2 regions of the Nocardioides cavernaquae genome follow, and region 1 is predicted to be linked to the other one. Evidence: predicted binding sites of a transcription regulator. Region 1 holds the regulator's gene; the other holds the start of a gene.
What was found. The regulator LexA, encoded in region 1, represses DNA repair genes until DNA is damaged. The targets are predictions, from matches to a motif close to TCGAACANNTGTTCGA.

Region 1 (4,096 bases):
CGTCGCGGGGGATCGGTGACGGGTGCAGGTGTGTGAGCACGCCCCGTTCACCGAAGGTTCGCCCCGGCGTTGTCCGTCGACACGGCGCAAGTTCGGCGTCGACACGGCGCAAGTTCGGCGATGGCTCAGCGGTTGTTGAGGCTGAAGTGGTGCCGGTCCTTGAGCGAGTTCCAGTAGCCGCCCCACTCCCAGCCGACCGACGCGAACGCGCGGATCACCGGGCCGCCGGTCAGGATCATGCCGGGGCGGACATTCGTCCGGTCGATGTACGCCGATGCGAGCTCTGGCAGGACCAGGTCGCCCTTCGTGTACGGGTTCTGGAACTGGTTGACGTCCACCGCCAGCCCGTAGGCGTGCTGGCTGAAGTGGGTTGATCCGACGGAGGGCCGGCACACGAAGGCGCTGGTGTTGTTGCCGTCTCCGGTGGGGGCGGCGTCGAGCTCGTCGCGCCGGGTCACCCGCATCTCCTCGAGCGGGAACTTGGCGCGCCAGAGCTGCCGAAAGACCTTGACCATGTCCTGTGCCACGTCGGCGTTGACCAGCAGCTCGCCGGTGTGGCGTGCGCCGTCGAACCCGCGGAAGGCGAGCTGCACCCAGGCCAGGTCGCTCGCCGAGACGGGGCAGCCCTCCACCCAGGTCGAGCGTGCGATCACGTCGGCGGGGGCCGGACTGACGACGTGCGAGGCGAACCCGTCCCCGGGGAGCATCGGCAACGTGTCGGGCAGTGTGAAGCGGCGATTGCGCAGGACCCGTGGCGTTGCCTGGATCTCCCCGAAGCCGTCGGCGGTCTCCGGCAGGGGCCGCTTCCCGAGCCAGGCGGGCGCGACAGTGCCCGGCGCAGGCGGTGCGGGTGCCGATGGCGCTGCCGGTCCGGTCGGTGACGGAGTCGGAGCAGCAGGTGCGCTCGGCGTACCTCCCGTAGCGGGTGCTCCCGGAGATGCGGGCGCGGGCGGCGGCCCGTCCTCGCGGAGCAGCGGCTCGCACGCGGACAGCGCGGCGCTCAAGGCCAGCGCCGCACACGTGAGGCGGACGGCTCCGAAATGCGAACGACGGGTCACGTCGGCCAGCGTAGGCCTCCGTGACCCGTCGTCCTCCCGACGGTGGGGGAAAATCAGACCCGGCGAAGCACCGCGGTCACGATGCCCAGGATCGAGGCGTGGGTGCCGTCGATGGGGTCGTAGGCCTCGTTGTGGGGGAGCAGCCACACGTGGCCGTCCTTCTTCTGGAACGTCTTCACCGTCGCCTCGCCGTCGAGCAGCGCCGCGACCATGTCGCCGTTGTTGGCGGTCGGCTGCTGGCGGATCACGACGTAGTCACCGCTGCAGATCGCCGCGTCGATCATCGAGTCACCCGAGACCTCGAGCAGGAAGAGCGTGCCGTCGCCGACCAGGCTCCGCGGCAGCGGGAAGACCTCCTCGATGCGCTCCTCGGCGAGGATCGGGCCGCCCGCCGCGATCCGCCCCACGATCGGCACGTAGGTCGCTGCAGGCATCGAGTCGCCGATGCCGGTCTCGTCGTACGACGTCTCGTCGGCCGCGCCGATCGAGCGCCGCGCCGCGAGCACCTCGGGCAGGAACACCTCGAGCGCGCGCGGACGGTTGGGGTCACGCTTGATGAAGCCCTTCTGCTCGAGCACCTTCAGCTGGTGGGACACCGAGCTGGAGCTGGTCAGCCCGACCAGGTCGCCGATCTCGCGCATGCTCGGCGGGTAGCCACGGTCCTCGAGGGAGTCGCGGATGACGTTGAGGATGCGCTGCTGACGCGGAGTCAGCCCGGTCGCATCCGGTGGGCCGTCGGGGAACTCGGAGACCTTGTGCGGAGGAGTCGCCATCGTCGTGTGCCTTACGTCGTGGGCTGGGCGGGTGTCTCCAACGTATCCGGATTCACGCGGGTGTTCAAACACCTGTTCGAACGGCGTGTCGGGGCGGGGTGGGGATCTTGGGCTGCGTTGGGTGTGGCTGGGGCGGCTCCTGCGCGGCAACGCCGTCGCTGTCGGCGCGGCAGACTCAGCCGCCCACTCGCGCGCTCTGGCCGCAGCCGACTTTTACGCTCCGTGCGCCGTCGCGCATCCGCCGCGCGCCGGCGACCCAGCCCGCCCGCGTCCCCGCCACCGTGTGCCGCAGCCGCCCCGGCCATCCAACGAAGCGCCGTGTCGACGGAAAATGCGAAACGGGGGCGGAGCCCAAGTGGACTCCGCCCCCGTGTCTTCCCCATCTCACGCACCGGGGTCGAAGCGGCGCGCAAGAACTTGCCGCGGCGGAGTCACCAGCGCCCCGCCGCGCGTCTGTGTCAGCCGACCGGAACGAAGAGCTCCTGGCCGGCGTAGAGCATCGGCTCGTCGAGGGCGTTGAGCTTCTCGATGGAGTCGATCATGGCGCGGACCTCGCCGTCGTCGGCGCGGTCGGCCGCGATCTGCCAGAGCGTCTGGCCGGGGGTGACCACGATGCGCTCGGTGGCGAGCGGGGCGCCGCCCTGCTCGGAGTTGGCGCTGGACCCACTGGCCAGCACGAAGGCGACGGTGGCGGCGAACAGCAGCGCCAGCACGAAGACCGTCAGGCGACCGCGTCGGGTGAGCCGCAGCTGCGGGGCAGCGGGGCGGGCGACGCGGACGGGACGGGCGGCGTACGTGGGGGAGAAGCTGATCGTGCTCATCGTGGACCTCCGGGGAAGAGTCGGTCGGGGTGACGAGCGAATGTCTACAGACGACCACCGACAACCTTCGCCGGAGCTGGCCCTCGATCAGACGTTCGATCGAACACATGTACGAAGTTAGATCATGTGTTCGAACGATGCAAGCACTTGTTCGAAAAAAGATTCGACCGTGTCGAAGGCCACTCGAGCGACACGAGCCCGACACCCCCGGAGGGCCAAAGCGGAACGGCAGGCCTCAGGCGCGGGTGGCGGCCTCTGCCAGCAGGAACTGCGCGCCGGTGTAGGTCGCCATGACCGCTCCTTCGAGCGCGGGCGGCGGGTCGCTGAGCACGAACTTCCGCAGGCCGAGCAACGAGTCCGACGTCAGGAAGGCCAGGCCGCCGAGCCCGGCCAGCGCCCGGGCGGAGGGGCGGATCGAGGGGGAGAGGTGGCCGGACGCGATCGCCATCGACGTCAGCGACAACGAGTACGCCGCGACCGCAGCGCCCTGCGCCGGGTCACGCCGACCTGCGCGCACCGCATTGACCGGCGCCGCCACTGCCCACAGCACAGCGAGCGCGCGGGTCCTCCGCGACGCGAAGAGCGGCGAGGTGGAGCGCTGCGCCATGAACCCGGCCACGTAGGAGGCGTGGCCGACCGCGAACGCCGCCGACCCCACGAAGAACGGCCGGCGCGCTTCGGAGAGCAGCGCGACGTCGCCGACGAACCCACAGGCCTCGGCGATCACCACCGGCGCGGTGAGCCCGGTTCGACCAGAAGCGAGAACCGACGAAGCCAGCACCGGCATCAGCAGGGGCTTCGTGACGAAGCGGGCGCGGTGCGCCAGCGGACTGGCCGACGCCGACAATCCCGTGTCGAGGGCGGCCAGTCCGAGGTAGGCGAGCTTGCGTCGGGTCGAGGTGCGCACCCACGCAATCTAGGGCAGCGCCGACAGGCTCACGAGTGCTTTGCGAACCAGGGCCGGTGCAGGTCGGAGTACTGCGCGTCGCCGACCGCCGACTGCCAGTCCGCGGCGACGTCCGCCGGCATCTCGAGCTGCTCGCCACGACGTGCCGCAGCCTCGTCGGTGAACGCGATCGTCTCGGTGTAGCTGCCGTCGTCCTCGATGAGCAGCGTCGCGCCGACGATCTCGGGCCGCGCCTGGTGCAGCATCGCGGTCATCTCCTGGTCGGCCACCATGTTGCGCAGCCGGTCGGGGTTGCTCGCGCGCCCGCGGATCACCTGCACGAACTGGGCGTCGCCAGATGCGTCGAACGCGCCGTCGAGCATGATCGTCACGTCTTCGGACTGGTGGATCTCCGGGGTGGCGTCGAAGCACAGAAGTGCTCCGGCCCAGTGCGCCCCGGCGTCCGCGGACGCGCAGCACGCGTCGTACGCCTTCTGTGAGCTGAATCGGACGATGCCCACGAACTGGTCGTCGTCGGTGAACCCGTAGGTCCCGCCG
Region 2 (4,096 bases), 160 kb from region 1:
CTCCGGAAGGAGCAGAACGGCGAGGCAGAGGCGGCCGAGGAGGGCATGGCCGAGATCCCTTCCGTGCTGCAGACGCTCATGGGCGCGCCGTACGCCCTCGGGGAGGCGCTGCTCGATGCGGCCGTCGTGGATGCGGACGACGACGAGGCGAACGAGTCCGTCGACGACCTCTTCGCCAACCCACCGACGACGGACGAGCACCTGCTCGACCCCTGGTCGCTCCTGGCCAGCGAGGACCCCGCCGATCCGGTCAAGACGCCCGGCCTCGCGTCGGGCGAGAAGTCCTTCGACTCCGGCACGTTCGGTGCGCTGACCTGGTACCTCGTGCTGGCCGCCCGGATTCCGGAGCTCGCCGCGCTCGACGCGGCCGACGGCTGGGGCGGAGACGCGTACGCCGCGTACCGCTCCGGCGGCGAGTCCTGCGTCAGCATCGACTTCGTCGGCGACAACCCGTCGGACACCGAGGAGATGGCGCGCGCACTTCGTCAGTGGTCAGCCAAGGGGCCGGCCGGCGCCGCCTCGGTCAAGGCGGATGCCACGACGGTGCACTTCCGCTCCTGCGCTGCCAAGGCGGGCAGGCCCGTCGGGTCCACCCCCGACGATGTCCTGAGCTTGCCGCTCACCCGCACCTACATCACCATCGGGGCACTCGAGTCCGGGGCCCCTCCACTCTCGGCACGGTGCGCCGCCAGCGGGTTCATCCACCGGCTTCCGATCGATCGCCTGCAGGGTGACTTCGGCGAGCGGCCGGGCGACGAGGCGATCCGGCGCGAGATCTGGCGCTCCTGCTGACCTGCCTCGGTCACGTCGCGCAAGCTCGCCGGACGCTCGGCTCAATCACGTCTCGGCGAACTGGACGAAGGCTGTGAAGCGCGAGCCCGGGTAGACCGACCGCGAGACCTCGATCGGCCGCTGGCGGTGCAGCGCGCGCCGGGCGACACGGAGCACCGCATCGCCGAGCTCGATGCCGAGGAGCTCCGCCTCGTCCTCGGTCGCCAGGTCGGCGCTCACCGAGTCCTCCGCCCACGTCGGGCGCAGCCCGCGGCGGTCGAGCGCGGCGTACAGGCTCGCAGGCATGCCGGTCTGGAGGAAGCCGGGCAGCAGGACCTCGTTGAGATAGGCGTCCTCGATGCACATCACGATGCCGTCGGCTCGCCGCAGCCGCTTCCAGTGCAGCACCGGGTCACCGTTGGTGATGTTGAGGGCGCGAGCAACTCCGGGACCCGCCTTCTCGCGGCGGGCGATCAGCGTCTGCGTGTCCGCGACGAGGCCTCGCCGGCGCATGTCCTCGGTGAAGCTGGTGACGCCCGAGGGCGGGCGGACCGGCTCGGCGACGAAGGTGCCGCGGCCGGGGACACGCTCAAGCAGACCCTCCGTGACGAGAGCATCGATGGCCTGGCGCACCGTCATCCTGGCAACGCCGAAGCGCTGCACGAGCTCGCGCTCAGACGGCGCGGGAGCCCCTGGCGAGGCGCCAGTGACCAGGTCCCGCACATATTCACGAACTTGCACGTGCTTGAGCTGCACCGTCACCCCCGTTCTCGCTGCTCTGAGGAGTATGCCGTCAGTAGTCCGGACGGACGGGTTGTTGCGCAGAAGATGACCCATACGGACTATTCGGGCCGCCTGACAGGCCGCGCGGATTCTCGAATGCCTGTTCGATCACCTGCTATTCTCTCGCCATGAGCGTCGAGTTCCAGGGCGACCTCTTCGACCTCGCCAGCGCACCGGTCCTCGGTCGCCTGCGCGGTTCAGTCGCCCGCACCGAGCTTGCCGACGGAGCCTGGGTCGACGTCCGACGCTCGTGGGTGACCGGCGCGGGCGAAGTGCTCCGCGCGCTTGTCCGGGACGTCCCGTGGCGCGCCGAGCAGCGCACCATGTACGACCGTGTGGTCGACGTCCCGCGTCTCGTGCACACCTACGCCGCGGACGACGCGCTCCCCCACCGGGTGCTCGGCAGCGCCCGCCAGGCGCTCACCAACCACTACCTGCCGGAGCTGGGCGACTCGTTCGCCACCGCAGGCTGTTGCTTCTACCGGGACGGTCGCGACTCGGTGGCGTGGCACGGTGACCGGATCGGCCGCGGAGCGACCGACGACACGATGGTCGCCATCCTCTCCTTCGGTGATCCGCGGCGGCTGTTGCTGCGGCCCGAGGGCGGCGGTGCCTCGATCGCGTTCACGATGGGTCACGGCGACCTCCTGGTCATGGGCGGGTCCTGCCAGCGGACCTGGCAGCACTCGGTGCCCAAGGCGCGCTCGGCAGGTCCCCGGATCTCCGTGCAGTTCCGCCCGGCCGGGGTCTTCTAGAACGCCTCGTCGTACGCCGCCGCCATCTCGGTGCTCCACGGCGCACTGAGGCCACAGGTCGCGACGGCGCCGTCGAACGCACCCACCAGGTAGCGCTCGCCTTCTGCGAAGGTGATTCCGCCCTCGAGCAACACCTCCGGGCTGCCTGCGGTCACCACGACGACGTCAGCGCCGGTGTCGCCGGCGTACCAGTGGTCGGGACTCAGCGTCACGGTGTCGCCCTCCACGTCGTCGACGGTGCCGGAGAAGGCAACCTCCAGCGGGCGAAGGGCTTCCGGCGAGAACGCCATGCACATCTGCATCGCGTCCTGCGGCGCCAGCGTCAGCGCCAGCTCCTTGCGCGGTGCATCGTCGCCTGCGCCGCCGGTGCCGTCGCCATCGGTCGCGAGAATGGTCGCGGCCAACGCACCACCTCCGACCACCAGCGCAGCCGCTGCCGCCGCGATCCACAGCCCGCGCGCCGGTGCCTTCCGGGCGCTGCCGCCCACCTTCGCCACACCTTCATCTGCGTCGTGCGTCATGACGGTCTCCTCCACCAGGTCCTGGATCCATGAGGGCGCCCGCTTCTCGTCGACGTCGCTGGCTGGGTCCGCCGCGCGGATCAGCGCGCGCAGCTCGTCGTCGTTCATCAAGGCCGCCTCCCTTCGCCTGGTTCCTGTCCGGCACCGGCCGGATCCTGTCCGAGAAGCACTGCCATCCGGCGCTTCGCCTTGTACAGCCGGATGCTCACCGCATTCGCCGACAGGCCGGTGACCACTGCGATCTCGCGCGGCGCCAGCCCTTCCCAGGCCCAGAGCATGACGATCTCCCGATCGAGGTCCCTGAGCTCCGCGAGGGCCACCAGCACCTCGGGATGATCGGATTCGTCGCCCGCCGGAGCCGGCGGATCAACCCGCACGATCCTCTCGACGAGGCGCAGCTGGCGCTGACGCGAGCGCCTCGCGTTGGCCAGGCAGCCTCGCGCCACGGCGTACGTCCAGGGCAACGGGTCATCACCCGGCACGTCGCCGAGCCGTCGCCACAGCACCAGGAACACGTCGGCCAGCACGTCATCGACCTGGTCGTGGTCCGCGCGCCGCGACAGATAGCACCGCAAGGGCGGCCCGACAGTCTCCGCAAGCGCAGTGAATCGCGCGTGCTGCTCCAGGTCGGCCACGGTCTCCACACTCCCACCTGTCCGGCAAGGCACGGGTTCTTTCCGGCGAGCTGTACGTCGATGCGGCCCCCACCCCGCCTGCCGCGCACTGATCCGGGAGCGGCGTTGAAGCGCACCGTGAGGGGACGGAGACGCGGAAGGCCCCTTTCCCGGCCAATCCCACGGAGTGGGTTTGGGCTCTTGGCCGGGAAAAGGGCCTGGAGCGTCGCCGTCAGGCGACAGTGCGCAGAAGCGCAGGTGGATCAGAAGTCCATGCCACCCATGCCGCCGTCGCCGCCCGGCATCGCTGCGCCGGCCTTCTCGGGCTTGTCGGCCACAACGGCCTCGGTGGTCAGGAACAGCGCCGCGATGGAGGCCGCGTTCTGCAGGGCAGAGCGGGTCACCTTCGCCGGGTCGATGATGCCGGCGGCCAGCAGGTCGACGTACTCACCCGTGGCAGCGTTGAGGCCGAAGCCCGGCTCGAGGCCGGCGACCTTCTCCGCCACGACGCCACCCTCGAGACCGGCGTTGATCGCAATCTGCTTGAGCGGGGCCGAGATGGCAACGCGGACGATGTTGGCGCCAGTGGCCTCGTCACCCTCGAGGTCCAGCTTCTCGAACGCGACCGCGCCGGCCTGGACGAGCGCGACAC

Region 2: the regulator LexA is predicted to act here: its motif matches at 1,647-1,662, upstream of D4739_RS08935 (alpha-ketoglutarate-dependent dioxygenase AlkB).

The regions. Positions count from the first base shown of each region.
Region 1 is NZ_QYRP01000002.1:1,980,846-1,984,941, forward strand. Features, by position in the region: gene D4739_RS09655 (M15 family metallopeptidase) at 126-1,058, opposite strand; gene lexA (transcriptional repressor LexA) at 1,112-1,831, opposite strand; gene D4739_RS09665 (LysM peptidoglycan-binding domain-containing protein) at 2,290-2,652, opposite strand; gene D4739_RS09670 (lysoplasmalogenase) at 2,888-3,559, opposite strand; gene D4739_RS09675 (hypothetical protein) at 3,589-4,096, opposite strand, start outside.
Region 2 is NZ_QYRP01000002.1:1,824,189-1,828,284, reverse strand. Features, by position in the region: gene D4739_RS08945 (hypothetical protein) at 1-792, shown strand, start outside; gene D4739_RS17340 (GntR family transcriptional regulator) at 838-1,533, opposite strand; gene D4739_RS08935 (alpha-ketoglutarate-dependent dioxygenase AlkB) at 1,683-2,309, shown strand; gene D4739_RS08930 (hypothetical protein) at 2,306-2,938, opposite strand; gene D4739_RS08925 (RNA polymerase sigma factor) at 2,938-3,465, opposite strand; gene groL (chaperonin GroEL) at 3,708-4,096, opposite strand, start outside.